Teredinibacter purpureus: one gene and its partners. The protein of the gene in region 3 interacts with the protein of the main gene of each other region in a pairwise test. Links are inferred from orthologs where the notes say so. Each region holds a gene or a part of one and is shown on either strand. Other genes may lie near its edges.

Evidence for each region.
Region 1: the proteins of rlmN (region 3) and H5647_RS04390 interact in binary tests that used the Escherichia coli proteins (3 or more experiments, as listed by UniProt). The link is inferred for Teredinibacter purpureus from one-to-one orthologs.
Region 2: the proteins of rlmN (region 3) and ftsZ interact in binary tests that used the Escherichia coli proteins (3 or more experiments, as listed by UniProt). The link is inferred for Teredinibacter purpureus from one-to-one orthologs.

The regions. Positions count from the first base shown.
Region 1 is NZ_CP060092.1:1,014,763-1,019,921, forward strand. What follows is about bases 776-3,726. They hold H5647_RS04390 (DEAD/DEAH box helicase), read right to left. Parts: upstream 2,951-3,726; coding sequence 1,601-2,950; downstream 776-1,600. Other genes in these bases: H5647_RS04385 (polysaccharide pyruvyl transferase family protein), read right to left, coding at 776-1,192; H5647_RS04395 (DUF3010 family protein), read right to left, coding at 2,947-3,393; H5647_RS04400 (N-acetylmuramoyl-L-alanine amidase), read right to left, coding at 3,710-3,726. In the rest of the region: more of H5647_RS04385, read right to left, coding at 1-775; more of H5647_RS04400, read right to left, coding at 3,727-4,537; H5647_RS04405 (FMN-binding negative transcriptional regulator), read left to right, coding at 4,731-5,159. UniProt on the Escherichia coli protein: DEAD-box RNA helicase involved in the assembly of the 50S ribosomal subunit at low temperature. Exhibits RNA-stimulated ATP hydrolysis and RNA unwinding activity. Acts before DeaD.
Region 2 is NZ_CP060092.1:2,245,661-2,250,806, forward strand. What follows is about bases 1,332-4,269. They hold ftsZ (cell division protein FtsZ), read left to right. Parts: upstream 1,332-2,189; coding sequence 2,190-3,350; downstream 3,351-4,269. Other genes in these bases: ftsA (cell division protein FtsA), read left to right, coding at 1,332-2,113; lpxC (UDP-3-O-acyl-N-acetylglucosamine deacetylase), read left to right, coding at 3,910-4,269. In the rest of the region: H5647_RS09720 (cell division protein FtsQ/DivIB), read left to right, coding at 1-819; more of ftsA, read left to right, coding at 887-1,331; more of lpxC, read left to right, coding at 4,270-4,824; H5647_RS09740 (M23 family metallopeptidase), read left to right, coding at 5,109-5,146. UniProt on the Escherichia coli protein: Essential cell division protein that forms a contractile ring structure (Z ring) at the future cell division site. The regulation of the ring assembly controls the timing and the location of cell division.
Region 3 is NZ_CP060092.1:2,902,084-2,907,146, reverse strand. The notes cover bases 910-3,764. They hold rlmN (23S rRNA (adenine(2503)-C(2))-methyltransferase RlmN), read right to left. Parts: upstream 3,013-3,764; coding sequence 1,807-3,012; downstream 910-1,806. Other genes in these bases: H5647_RS12760 (glutathione peroxidase), read left to right, coding at 3,756-3,764; ndk (nucleoside-diphosphate kinase), read right to left, coding at 3,042-3,467; pilW (type IV pilus biogenesis/stability protein PilW), read right to left, coding at 986-1,774; H5647_RS12780 (helix-turn-helix domain-containing protein), read right to left, coding at 910-947. In the rest of the region: more of H5647_RS12780, read right to left, coding at 1-909; more of H5647_RS12760, read left to right, coding at 3,765-4,316; H5647_RS12755 (SufE family protein), read right to left, coding at 4,388-4,819; putative Fe-S cluster assembly protein SufT, read right to left, coding at 4,819-5,063.

The DNA of each region.
Region 1 (5,159 bases), 1.9 Mb from region 3 along the record:
AGGTATTTATATTCAAGCCATATTTTTCTTGTTCCATTTCTTTTAGTAGTTCAGCATATTTATAGTGATGGGCGAGCGCTACGACTGGGATGTTTTGCATTAAAGCAAAGACAACGCCATGAAAGCGGCTGGCAAAAACAAAGTCTACGTTGCCAATGTTGTGGTAAACGTCTCGATAGGTTTCGGTTTTGGGGCGGAATAGCTTTTCCGCAATATTTTCTCTTGGGTGTAGCTGGGTAATTATGTCGTCTATGGTTGGGTTATCCATATCGATATTGTTGGGTATAAAGTGTAGGTTATGGCCTTGCTCAAGTAACCAATCGCAAAATAAGGCTAGCTCATGGGTATATCGGTTATAGGCTGCGGCGTTTGGGGTGCACCAACTTCTGGGGTCGCCGAAGGAAATGGGGTTTATGCACACGGCTGCTGGCGAGGTCGATACGGCTAGCGCTTTAACCCGCTCGTCTATTTGCACGGAGAATGCCATATCGGGTACCCACTGTGCCCCAATGACACCCCAGCCAATGATTTTTTCGAGTGTATTGGCGTCCCGAAAAGATTTGTAATGTGCAAGTTTTATGGCCCAAGTACAAAAAAGGCGGGAGGCCTTGTGGGTTATAGCGCCCGCTCCAACGCTCATAAAAGCAATTTTGCATCCTGTAAGGCGAGCAATCAAGCACCATCTAAATAACGCGAAAGGGTATCGCCACGCGCCTCCCCATTCATCATTTAGCTGACCAGAGCCGGCGATAACTAGAAGGTCGATTTTGCGTAAATGTTTGAAAATGGTAAGGCAAAAATAAGTTTCTTGTAATAAATTAAACAGGAAGTGAGCGGTAAAGGCTAATGCTTTAAGTGTTTTGAACAGAATGGGGAAAGATTTGATGGTGACAATTACGCGATCACGTAATGAGGCAATAGTAAACTGGAATAAGCGCGGTGTGGGTGGATCGCTGTTGGTTGGGGTGTAATCTGTATTCTGTATATATTTCCTGAATATGGAAATGGCATCTATTCCGTGTCGTTTATGTACGTTAACCGGTTGCTGACAAATGCCAATAATATGGGCATTGGGGCGGCAGCGTTTTAAACCAGCGATAGTTGCATCAGCAACCATCGCGTCTCCCATATTGCCGAAACCGTAGGTTCCGAAAATGCCTATAGTGAGAGGGGTTTCATTTACAGTATCCATAATAGTGCTTACTAAGAGTGGCTTGTAGAAAAAACATGTGGTAATCCGAAGTCTAACAAGCGGCGAGTGTAGCACCTTGATAAGTCAACTAGGGTTTTATAAAGTCACAAAAGAAGATTATTTGTTAGGTTAATTATTTATTGCGCTCGGGGAGCGTTATAACCTGTAAACATAAGCGCAATAATGGAGCGTAGTACGTTGTATTATTGAAGATGATAACGAGAAACCTTAACCACTAGGCAGCGTTCTAGTTATAGGTTTATTCGTTTCTACGCGGGCTAAAATGAAAGAGAATATAGAGGATTTAGCGGTGAGCTGTTCGCGCGCCAGCCCCTGTAGTATTCAAGGTGTATGATACCTAAGGTGAAAGACTGGCAGCGCGATAGAGAAGGGGCTTAAAGAGGGGGCTTAATCAGTATTTTTCTTGCGTCGCAAGGGGGAGGAGCCATCGCCCAGTGGCGCCACTACGCGGTCTTTTGGCGATTTTCTTATTTTTGCGGGTTTAGCGGAGGCCGATTTTTTTGCTGCTACTTTCTTGGCGTTCTTACCCGCGACTGTTTTTAATTTCTTTTTCTTGGTACCGGCCGCTTTGCCCGATGATTTTAGTTTCTTGGGGCCTGTATAGTCAGCCTCTAGGCCTTTTACCTTGCGTGGCTCTAAGCGAATTTTTAAATAGCGCTCTATGCTAGACATTGCATTCCAATCTTTGGCGTTAACCAAGGTAATGGCGAGCCCTGCTTTGTCGGCGCGCCCGGTGCGCCCTACTCTATGAACGTGTTCGTCGCCCGAGAAGGCGATGGTGAAATTTACGACCAAGTCTACGTCGTGAATATCCAGGCCACGGGCCGCGACATCGGTAGCGACGAGCACTTGAATTTTGCCGTCTCTAAAACGGTTTAATACTTGTTTTCGATCACTTTGCGCCACTTCCCCGTGTATATATTCCGAGATCAATTTTTTAGCTCGCAAAATGTTACTGACTTTCTGACATTGCAGGCGCGTTGCGCAAAAAACGATAACGCGTTCGGCGTTTTCTTCTTGTATTAACTGCGCAATTAATTGTTCTTTATGGCGGTCGTCGTCGGCGAGTACACGCTGCTGGGTAATGTTGTCGTGGCCACTTTGGAGGCTATCAATTTGTATGCGGATCGGGTCTGACATGTGCTCGGTTATGCTGCCAATACCTTTGTGTTTTAGGGTGGCCGAAAATAATAGGTTTTGACGCGCGGGGTTGCAGGCCTCCGAGATGGTAGCCATGGCGTCCTTGAACCCCATGTCGAGCATGCGGTCGGATTCATCCAACACTAACATTTCAATATCGGAAAAATCGATATTGTTGTTCTTGATATGTTCAACGAGGCGGCCGGGTGTGGCAACCAGTACCTCGGGGTTACGGCGTAGTGTAGAAACCTGATGCCGGTATGATTCACCACCCATTACAATGCCAATTTTAAGGTGCGTGAAGGTGGCAAATTGCGCGAACGCTTTGGCCGTTTGCAGTGCCAATTCGCGGGTAGGCACTAATATTAAGGCGCGGGTAGAGGAGTGCGGTTGTGGGTTATGCAAAAAACGGTGGAGCATGGGCAGTATGAACGCGGCGCTTTTTCCGCTACCGGTGCGGGACGAGACCATGAGATCGCGGCCTGTAAGCGCGGCGGGGATACTCTTAGCCTGTACATCGGTGGGTTCGGTAAACTCAAGTTTATCCAAGGCCCTACCAATAGAAGGGTGTAGGCCAAGCTCGGTGAATTCACTCATAGGGTGGGACTACTTTCGCTGGTGTCTATAAGTGCCGCGTAGGCGGTTTTAAAAGCGGCTTCTTGAAACATTTTAAGTCCGGTGTCGGCAAATAATATGGGTAAAGGTTTTAGCTTTAGCAGCTCTTTTATACGTGTAGCGGAAATAAGGCTAACGGAAAGGCCTTCTATAAGCTGAATGGCGGCTTCTAGCTTAAAGCCGTCGGCGCCACCGGCGAATTTGCCTTTTTTCATGCGCTCTTTAATCACGATTTTTTCTATACGGTAGTCTTCAACGAGTTTGGCCAAAGTTGCTTGGAAGGCCAGCAGGCCTTCGGCGGTATCGGCATCGCTGAGTACGAGGCTGCGAGCGCGACAATCGCCAATTTCAAACAGGCCGTTATTACTGCTGAGTAGGCAGATAACCGCCTCTTTACCTTTTATTTCGATTCCGCACACTTTCATAATTAAACCTTTGATTTTGGCCGAGGGGTTAGCGCGCTGTGCGCACGACACCGCAAATAGGAGGATATTGCGCGCATAATACAGAATCCACTGGGGTTTAGCATTGAAGGGATGCGTTTGATGCGGCTGGCCTTGCTTGGCAACAGGGATGACGTGGCCAAGATTACGGTCAGTATAGGAGAGTGGGCGTGTTAAGCGCTGCGATTAAGTGGTTACCCGATAGATTTTGATGATAGTCGTGGGGAAGCGTTGTGCGCCTGCGCCACCTCGGTGATGGGTTACAGCGTAAGCAAGGTGGTTGCAAGCGTACCGCGTTTTAAGGGCGCAGCGTGGCGCGAATTGCCGCCATTGGCGCCCCGTATAAATCGGTACGGCTGCGATCCGGCGCTATCGCTTGTTTGGTAATGATATTTTCCGGGGCGAGAGCATAGCGCTTGGCGAGCAGGCCTAACAAATTCGTTAATGCGTCGAGTTGGGCGTGAGGGTAGTGAGGGCCTACGGCGGGGTGATCGGAGGCGAGTCGCATCCAGTTATCACCGTCAGCGCTGGAGAGGTGAACGAGGCCGATGCCAATCGACACCGCATTGAGATCGTGCTCACCGTTCCACTGGCTACGCCCCGCGTGCCATGCAATATTGTGTTCTTCAATCATCTTTTCTACGGTGCCGTCCACGCCAATAATGTAATGGTAAGAGGCCTCTGCCTTTGGTTTTACCATCATATTTTTAAGTGCCCGCATGGAAGGTGTTTCGGAATCGGTAATGATAATATAGCGAATATCCCGCGGCGCAACGGGGATGGTAAAGTTAGACGTTTCGCCGGTTGTGTGAGTGATGGCCGGAGTGGCCGTTGGCATCGTCTCCGATTTCAATTCATCAATGGTGTTGTCGTCGAGTTTAACGGCGGCGTGAGCGTTTATATTTTGAATAGCCCATGCGCGCAGGTTTTGTGTTTCGGGGCGTGCCTCTTCCGTTAGAATATCGACGGATATTTCCACATATTTTAACGCTAGCTCCCGGTCTTTTAGTGTTTTCTCTATAGATTGACCAGTAAAGAAAATAACCGTAGGGATGATGATGCTTGCAATAAAGGTTATCGCTAACCGCCATTGGTCTAGAGAAAGTGCTTTCGTTTCCGTGCTCATGAAGCCTCCTTAATATACCTTTACCTGTTGTACTGTTATCTATCGTGCCATTACCGGGTGTACCCTTATCTGCTGAACTGAATGTGTGGCGCCGTGAGGTTTACGTTTCGAGCCCGTAAACCGCAATACCGCTGAGTTGAAGCGAATCTAAAACGTGCGAACAAACTAATCCAACTAATAATTATGAGTGCTTATGTCTGTGTATTCCCCGAAAGCGTTTATTCAAAATGACCCGCATAGCGTTCAACAATTTATGGTTGCCTACCCTTTTGCGACGTTGGTGATCAATACCCCCGCGGGTTTGGACTCTACAGCCATACCGTTTATTTTGCGGGTAAATGACGCGGTGAGCACAACATCGCAATGGACGCTTGCGGGCCACATACCCAAGGCGAATAAAATGTGGAATACCGCGAATATCGCTGAACCTGCGTTGGTGATATTCCACGGGCCTAACCACTATATTTCGCCGAACTGGTACCCCAGTAAAAAAACAGACCCGCGGGTGGTGCCCACGTGGAATTATGCAGCGGTACATGTTACTGGCCAACTATCGTTTTATCACAATAACGCGTGGAAGTACGAGCAGCTTGTTGAGTTGACGAATCAGCAAGAAAGGGGG
Region 2 (5,146 bases), 660 kb from region 3 along the record:
CGAGGAGTAAAGCGTGAGCGTACGCTTAAGCCACGTCGCGCAGCAAGCGATTCGGTCAAAGGTGCTGTAAAAAAGTCAAAGGGTGATAGCAGTAGTGGCGCTATTTATCCGCGTAGCATGCGTTTTTTGAGGTTTTGTTTTTTTATAGGGTTCAGTGGTTTTGTATTCTATTTTGTGAATTGGAAAGAGCTGTATAGCAAGTTTCAATCCTTGGTTAACAAGCCCGTTGCGAATATTGTCGTCAAGGGAGAATTTACGTACTTATCCCAGAAGAATATTCAAAAGATGGTAATGGACCAAATTAGCAGTAACTTCGTTGATGTTAATTTGGTTGATTTACAGTTGCGATTACAGATAGAGCCTTGGGTTAAATCGGCGAGTGTTCAGCGCAGTTGGCCAGATGGTTTGTTGATTGAAGTGAATGAAGAAAAACCGATAGCCCGTTGGGCTGATGATGCGTTTATTAGCAACGAGGGTGCAGTAATAGTTATTGACGAGAATGTTTCGTTGAGCCATTTGCCTCGTTTAGCTGGGCCTTTAAACGAGAGTTTGGCCATTACGCGCACTTATTTGGAAATGACTGAACTGTTTGCAAGTCGAAAATTGGTGCTTACGGGCGTGAATGTAGATGAAACAATGGCGTGGTCTATTAGTTTGAAAAACGGAATTGAAATAGTATTTGGCCAATATGATGTGTTGACCAAGTTACGCAATTTCTTATTGGTATACGATACAAATTTGCAGCCCGACATAGGTCGCGTAAAACGGGTCGATATGCGTTACGAAAGCGGCATGGCAGTGGCCTGGCGACTAGACTAAAAAAGTCCCGATAGGCATATTCGAGCAGCAGACGGTGAACAAATTAAAATAAACGGCGGGTAATTAAATGGCACATTCGAGCGGGGGACGCATGATTGTTGGCCTGGATATAGGGACATCCAAGGTAGTTGCGATTGTAGGGGAAATATCAGCCGAAACAGAACTATCGGTTGTAGGAATTGGTTCGCATAAATCTGTCGGTATGAAAAAAGGCGTGGTCGTCAATATTGAATCGACGGTGCAATCTATTCAGCGCGCGATTGAAGAAGCTGAGTTAATGGCTGGGTGTGAAATTCACTCTGTCTACGTTGGTATTGCGGGTAGCCATATTCGTAGCCTTAACTCTCACGGCATTGTTGCGATCAAAGATCGGGAAGTGTTCGCACAAGATCTTGATCGAGTCATCGACGCAGCCCAAGCGGTTGCTATACCTGCGGACCAGAAAATTTTACATATATTGCCGCAGGAATATTTAATTGATGAGCAAGAAGGTGTTAAAGAGCCGCTAGGAATGTCGGGTGTTCGCTTGGAAGCGAAGGTTCATCTAGTGACCTGTGCCGTAAATGCGGCTCAGAATATTGAAAAATGTATTCGCCGTTGTGGCTTAGAAGTTGAAGACGTCATCCTAGAGCAGTTAGCATCAGCTTATTCCGTACTAACAGAAGATGAAAAAGAATTGGGAGTGTGCTTGGTCGATATTGGAGGCGGTACTACGGATATCGCAATCTTTACCGAAGGCGCTATTCGCCATACGGGTGTAATCCCTATAGCGGGAGACCAAGTGACGAATGATATTGCAATGGCATTGCGAACACCCACGCAATACGCAGAAGAAATTAAGATAAAGTATGCTTGTGCACTTGCAAAATTAACTGGAGCCGAAGAAACAATAAAAGTACCTAGTGTTGGCGATAGGCCTGCACGAAACTTGTCCAGGCAAGCCCTCGCTGAAGTGGTAGAACCGCGTTATGACGAACTGTTTACACTCGTGCAGTCAGAGTTGCGTCGCAGTGGGTTTGAGCATTTAGTTGCAGCAGGTATTGTTTTAACGGGTGGCACCTCAAAAATGGAAGGTGTTATTGAGTTAGCAGAAGAAATATTTCATATGCCCGTACGGTTAGGGGCACCCACTAATATTAGTGGGCTGAAAGATATTGTTGATAATCCTATTTACTCGACCGGCGTAGGTTTGCTCATTTACGGTATGCATCAAAATGGCGAGAGTGTATACGGTGCCGAGCAGGGTGAAAGTTTTATTAGTCGGTTGAAATCTTGGTTTCAACGAAACTTGTAATTTAGAAATTTGATGCAGCGAAATTGACGTTGCATTAATGGTAGTCAAAATCAAGGGGATAAAGAGGGGAACTCTTATGTTTGAATTAGTTGATAGTATTCCGCAGAACGCGGTTATCAAAGTTGTAGGTGTTGGCGGCGGCGGCGGTAACGCTGTAAAGCATATGATTACAAACGCTGTAGATGGCGTTGAATTTATATGTGCAAACACTGACGCTCAAGCTTTGAAAGATGTTGATGCAAGAACGGTTTTACAGCTTGGCCATTGCATTACCAAGGGCCTTGGCGCAGGCGCAAATCCACAGATCGGCCGCGAGGCCGCGCTTGAAGATCGTGAACGTATTATCGAGGTGCTGGAAGGCGCTGACATGGTGTTCATTACGGCCGGTATGGGCGGTGGTACTGGTACGGGTGGTGCTCCCGTTGTCGCGGAAATTGCTAAAGAACTCGGTATTCTAACGGTTGCGGTTGTAACCAAGCCGTTTCCGTTTGAAGGGCGCAAGCGCATGGCGATCGCAGATGAGGGTATTAAGCAATTACAAGATCGCGTTGACTCACTGATCACGATACCTAACGAAAAGCTTTTGGCTGTATTGGGTAAAGCTACGACACTTCTTGATGCGTTTAAAGCTGCGAATGATGTGTTGTTAGGCGCAGTGCAAGGCATAGCAGATTTGATTATTCGGCCTGGTATGATCAACGTGGATTTTGCCGATGTTCGCACGGTAATGTCTGAAATGGGTATGGCAATGATGGGAAGTGGCAGCTCGACCGGTGAAAACCGTGCGCGAGAAGCCGCAGAAGCCGCAGTGCGCAGTCCACTATTGGAAGATGTTAATTTGCAGGGTGCGCGGGGAATTCTAGTTAATATTACAGCGGGTATGGATCTTTCCTTGGGCGAATTCACAGAGGTGGGTGATACGATTGAAGAATTTGCGTCCGGCGATGCAACGGTTGTAGTGGGTACTGTAATTGACCCAGATATGTCGAACGAGTTGCGCGTAACGGTTGTTGCAACCGGGTTAGGCGCAGGTGAGCGAGTTCAACAAGCACCACCTACAAAAGTGGTAATTGATAACACGCGCACAGCTGACGGCCGTCCGAATTATAGTGAATTGGATCGTCCTACTATTATTCGAAATACACAGCAGACCAAGGTAGCGCCGGAAGTGGAACCACAGGAAAAAGATTTGGAATATCTCGATATTCCAGCATTTCTTCGTCGCCAAGCTGACTAATTTTTCGTTTTATGCGAGAGAGTATGGCTCAGCTGAATGTGATGTAATAAATGTGATGTGTGGCGGTGAGTTCCCCGCTCTTCTTCGGCGATGCCGGAGAACACATGGATGTGGCTGCCTCAACAGGCTCAAACTTGCAGCAGCCATGGGGTTCCCCCATGGCTGCGCACTATAGGACGTTATCTGACGTGCGCTCTATGTTTGAAGTAGTTTGAAGGTGTGAAGTCGATTGAAGATATAATGACGGGCCTAATTTATCTTAATTTGGCGCGTTAGCGCTCAAAATTTGACGTAATACGACGTTTGATCTAGCAAAAGTGGTAACCTCAACATCGTTCAGGAGAGAGGTTCACGCTGAACCGAATGGGCTCTCAATAGTCTGAAATAGAGTCTTTTTATATCGCTCGAGCTTGGATCGGTATTATCGAGATTACCCCTGAACAAAAGTATGAATAGTAGCGGTCAATATTGGTTAAATAATGGTCAGATAGGTTGGTTTGGCGTATGCGTTCTGTTATTATGCGCGCCGCTTTCCAGCCTACCTTTGAGACACGATTGAATGATAAAGCAACGAACACTGAAAAATGAAATCAGAGCGACCGGTGTTGGTCTACACACAGGACAAAAGGTGTATTTAACCCTGCGTCCCGCACCGATTGATGCTGGTATCGTCTTTCGACGAGTGGATTTAAGTCCCGTTGTAGAGATTGAAGCTAAGGCTGAAAATGTAGGGGACACCACACTTTCTACTACGTTAGTAAATGGTGACGTTCGCGTCTCTACCGTTGAACATTTACTTTCTGCAATGGCCGGGCTCGGTATCGACAACGCCATTATTGAAGTGAGTGCTGACGAAGTACCTATTATGGACGGCAGTGCGGGCCCATTTGTATTTCTAATTCAGTCCGCGGGTATCCAAGAGCAGGCTGCCCCTAAGAAGTTTATACGTATTAAGAAAAAGGTAGTTGTGAGAGACGGCGATAAAGAAGCCGCTTTCCTACCTTTTAATGGTTTTAAGGTTACTTTTGCAATTGAATTTGATCACCCTGTGTTCAAAGGGCGTAAATTAGATGCTACCGTAGATTTTTCAAGCACATCGTTCGTTAAAGAAGTTTCACGTGCACGTACTTTCGGTTTTATGCATGAAATAGAATATTTACGCTCCAAAGGGCTCGCCAAAGGTGGAAGTGTCGATAACGCTATTGTGGTCGATAAGTATCGAATTTTAAACGATGATGGTTTGCGCTATGAAGATGAGTTTGTAAAGCATAAGGTTCTCGATGCTATCGGCGATCTTTATCTGCTGGGCACCAGCTTAATAGGCGAATTTAAAGCGTTTAAGTCCGGTCATGGTTTGAACAATAAGTCGCTTAGAGAGTTGATCAAACAGAAAGACGCGTGGGAAGTGGTGACCTTTGAAGATGATGAAGAAGCGCCTATATCCTATGTAAAGCCTTTGATGGCGGTTTCATAGCCTGCAGGCTGTTGGTCAAATTTACGAAATTAAGAATAAAAAAGACTATAATCCGTATCCAAAATGCATATGGAGTTGATGTTTCGTGGTTAGGTGTGCCATAGTTCGGTGCAATAGTTGACCGACTGCATCTGATGGACGAGTGGGCTTGCCAGTTTGCTCGCCGTGCACAACTATTAATATAAAGTGACGGAATCACATAGTATTCTCTGTCTCTGGTAATGCAATCTTCCAGAAACGAATACGTCAATCGTAACAACAGGCACCAGCGTGCAGATTAATCGATGAAAATAATCGTAGTGAGTAAGCGCCACGGTAGCAC
Region 3 (5,063 bases):
TGCACAGTAACCCGAAGGGTTTTGCGGCTAGGAGAAGGGTGAATCGCAAATGGCTGGCCATTTAACGTAACGTCTACTGCCCGCGCATTGCCCAACATCACTTCAAACGGGGCCTCGCCAAAAAGCTGCAGATTATCCCCTTTCAGCTTCGCTTCCGCAAACAATACCTTGCCTGTAGTATCCGAGACTTTGACCCAGCATTCATCTATGAACGTTAAGACGAGTAAATCGGTAGTTTCTGAGCCCCCGATGACACTGCTGGTAGAACTATCGAGTAGCGCTTGATCTGAAGGCGCTTCAGGCAAAACTACTGACGAATCCGCTAAAGGTGGTATAGCGTGATCAAACTCAGCGGCTTCACTATCTACACTATCAACGGTTACCTCTGCCTTCTCTACTGGTAGATCGACCAGCGGCTCTTGAGTATTAGCGCCACTCGATAACGGCAAAGATTCTGATGTTGCTACAGGGCTAGGTAAAAAGAGTGTGGCCCCAACCCATACAAGCAGCAATGCCGCCACCGCAATAAAACCCGGCAGCTTGTTTAATTTACCAAGCAAACTTGTTTCTACACTTACCGCTTGCTGGACAGGCCCACTACCATGAGGCCTGCTGGCAACGGATTTGGCTACACAGCTTACGCCGTCCTCCGCTCCTATTTCAGCTCGTAGGTTGAATGCTATAACTAGATCATCCGATTCAATATCGAGAATCTTCGCTATTTTACGGATGTAGCCGGTCACAAAGGTGTCCCCACCCAACCCTTCATAACAATCATTTTCTAAATCAGACAGCTTCCACGCGGGAATAAGCGTGTCGGTTGCGATATCCGCTAGTTCAACTGATTTGCTCTCACGCATCAATTTGAGCGCTGCGCCCGGCTTAGCCTGCTCTAGAAGCTGATGATACTCAGCCGATAATTCAATTTCGGAGTCGATGCCTATCATGTTTGAAGTCTTATTTATCTCTAGCCATACACTCGGCTCTAGTTTTGCTCAACAAAGCGCTTGTAATCCAAATATTCTTGCGAGTAAGGGTACAGGTTTTTAAGCGCCAATGCATAGCTTGCTTCTTTATCTTTATTACCAAAAATACGCTCTATACGTATTCCCAACCATAAGCTACGAGGCACTTGCCGCGTAAGGCTGGCAAACTGATCCAAATAGCGTTTAGAGCTCGCATAATCTCGTTCCGAAAACGCCACGTCGGCCAGTTCGAGGGACGCCTGCGATAAACGGTCGTTTAAATTCAAGCTATGCTCAAAAGCGGCTTTTGCTCGTACTGCATCACCTAATTTTAACGCACACAGCCCCGCATTCAGCAAGGCCTCTGCTCGGCCCGGATACGCATAATCAGAGCCTGCCGATTCAAACATTTTTTTTGCTTCTTTTAACCGTTTTTGGTCATAAAGCAATCGTCCGTAACTAAATTCTATGCTCGCCCGAGAAAAATCGGCACGATTGCGCAAGGCCTTCTTAAAGTTGGCTTCGGCTTCTTCTAGCTCGCCGTTCATTTGGTGCAACAACCCCAAACCAAGATAAGCCTCCGCTGATTTCTTATCCAACGCCAAGGCCTTACTAAAGGATCTCATTGCGCCTTCGCGCTTATCTTGTTGGAGGTAGGTCATCCCCAACTTAATATTGGCCTCCAAGGCCTCATGCTTATCGCGCTTAGGCTTTGGGTTTTCAATAGTTGTGACGCAGCCACTCAAGCCGCAAACAAAAATAAAGCCTAGCAATACTGCTTTGCCCGAAAACTCCCAGCATTTCGTCACGCACTACTCCCTTATAATTTCTCAGCTATTGTTTAGTCATCGATCATTTTAACGGGAATCACCCCGTCTTCAGCTTTCATTAGCGCGGCATGATCTAACCTATAACGCTGACTGCGTTTTGTTCTATCCTGAACCTGCCCAGCCAATTGACCGCATGCTGCGTCAATATCTTCACCACGCGTGGTACGCACTGTTGTGGTATACCCAGCTTCAATCAAAATAGTTTGAAAGCGGCGAATAGCGTTATTACTGGCGCGCTTATAATTAGACAGTGAAAAAGGGTTGAAAGGAATCAAATTGATCTTAACAGGCACGTCTTTTAGTAATTCTGCTAGCTCGTACGCATGTTCTGGCCGATCGTTGAGCTGATCAATGAGAGTATATTCGATCGTGATTTTACGTCGAGTATCCGGCACGCCCTCGATATACCGCTTTGCAGAGTCAAGCAACTGGGCAATAGGGTATTTTTTATTCAGTGGCACCAGCTGGTTACGCAGCTCATCATTAGGGGCATGTAACGAGATTGCTAAACACGCATCAGTATACTGACCCAGGCGGTCTAGAGCAGGCACAACACCCGAGGTACTCAAGGTAACGCGACGCTTTGAAATACAGTATGCGTTGTCATCCATCATTAGCTGCATTGAATCTACAACATTATCAAAATTCAATAATGGCTCGCCCATTCCCATCATGACGACATTCGTCACTCGCCGATCGCCACGTACAGGCTCTTCTTGTAACTGCCCAAACGATTTAGCCGCAATCCATACTTGGCCTATAATCTCGGCGGCAGTAAGGTCTCTATTGAAGCCTTGCTTGCCGGTTGCACAAAAACTGCAATCTAACGAGCAGCCAACCTGAGAAGACACACACAGCGTGCCACGGTCTCCTTCGGGAATAAAGACAGCCTCAATTGCATTGCCACCGCCAACTCTCACCAAAAATTTACGCGTGCCGTCGGCGGAGTCGAGTTGCTGAATAACCTCAGGAACACTTATGACCGCTATAGACGCTAGCTTTTCACGGAGCACTTTACTGATATTGCTCATTTGCTGGAAGTCTGTGACTCCGAGCTGATGAACCCACTTTAATATTTGGGTCGCGCGAAATTTCTTTTCGCCCAAAGACTCAAAAAACGCCTCGAGGCGCCCTTGTGTCATTCCCATCAGATTAATTTTATCGGGTGTTTCGGCTGTACTTTGTACAACAGGAACTGAAGATTGCTCACTACTCACTAATGGATATACCTCAGATTACACCCGCTTTATCGCGGGCATATTTCGTCTTCTTTAAAGAAGTAATTAATTTCACGCACTGCCGATGTTGAACTATCGGAGCCATGCACAGCATTTTCGCCCTTCAAAGTAGCGAAATCTTTACGAATGGTACCCTCCGCCGCCTCTGAAGGGTCGGTAGCTCCCATAATCTCGCGGTTTAATGCAATCGCGCTTTCGCCTTCTAAGACTTGTACAAACGTCGGTCCAGACGTCATAAATTCTACCAATTCGCCGAAAAATGGCTTTTCTTTATGCTCTGCATAAAAACCGCCGGCAATCTCATCGTCCATATGGATTAATCTTGCAGCAACAATTTTTAAGCCTGCCGCCTCAAATCGCATATAAATCTGGCCAATTACATTATTTTTTACTGCATTTGGCTTGATCATGGATAAAGTTCTTTCTATCGCCATCCTTAATTCTCCTTAATATACTCTCTACTCAATACTCCCTGCACCAATATCGAAGGGAGCGTTAAAGCCTCTAGACAGTGAAATTATACGCAGATCACACCCAAAATAGTATGTATCGCATCAAATCGAACACGTCAGCGCAGCGTTACAGCCTATCGCCAAGATCACTCGCCGCTCGAGAATCAGTTGACTCACCCATCCGTAAGCGTATGGTCTGCGTATAAATACTACCATCTCAAAATGGTTATGAAATTCTACTTAGCAGCTTTTTGCAGGGAAATACCTTACATGACAAGATTACAACGTCTCTTTTTCGCGCTAACACTGAGCATAGCACCCAGCGTTAGCGCGGCCGATGCCCCCCAAGCTGAGCAAAGCTGCCCTGCTCTTTTCGACCACGCCTTTAAAAAACTACACAGCAATGACACCTTAAACCTATGCGATCTCTATACCGGCAAGCCCATGATATTAATCAATACAGCGAGCCACTGCGGCTACACCCGCCAGTTTAAAGGCCTAGAAGCTCTCTACCAAAAATACAAAAAGGAAGGTGTCGAATTAGTCGGTTTTGCATCAGACGACTTTAAGCAAGCAGCAAAAAGCGAAATGGAAGCCGCTTCTATTTGCTATAAAAACTATGGGGTGACATTCAGTATGATTGCCCCTACACACGTTCGAGGCGACGATGCTAACGAGGTTTTCACACGGTTAAATCGTCAGGCTGGCAAGCCCAGCTGGAATTTCAACAAATATCTAGTGTCAGCCGACGGCTCACAGATACAACGCTTTGGTAGCAATACCGAACCTACAGATTCAGCTTTAGAAAAAGCACTGATTAAAGCACTTTAAACCACAACAGAGTGCTTTATAACCGCCAAAACCTCTCCGCAAATGGGCAGAGGTTTTTAAGGTAAACCGTATTAATTAGCGGCTTCGAAACGAATACGCTCTACCATCGATTTAAGCCCGTTCCCTCGCGTTGGGCTTAAATGTTTAAGCAAGCCGAGCTGCTCAAAATACGCATTAATATCAAACGCCAAAATATCCTCAACGCTTTTACCGTTATAGGCGGCCATAACCAAGCCAAGTAAGCCCTTTACGATAAACGCATCACTATCGGCTTGAAACCACATACAGCCATCAATGATTTCGGAATCGATCCACACCTGACTTTGACACCCTTTCACCAAATGCGCATCGTCTTTCTTAGCGTCTTCCATAGCCGGCAATTCTTTACCTAAATCGATAATATATTTATAGCGATCCTCCCAACCATCAAAAAAGCTAAGGGTATCTACAATATCTTCGACCGTTATAGCGCTACCAAAAGGATTTTTCTGCAAGAGTGTCATCAAAAAAACATTCCCGTTTCAAGTTGCGCTTCCTCAGACATCATATCCCTATGCCATGGAGGGTCGAAAATAAGGGATACTCTAACGTCGGTAACGTTCGGCACCATACCCACTCGATATTTCACATCGCCTACAAGCACTGGCCCCATACCACAGGCGGGCGCCGTTAATGTCATATCGATAGAAACACTCTTTGTCTCTTTATCAATTGAAACATTATAAATTAAACCCAAACTGCGTAAAT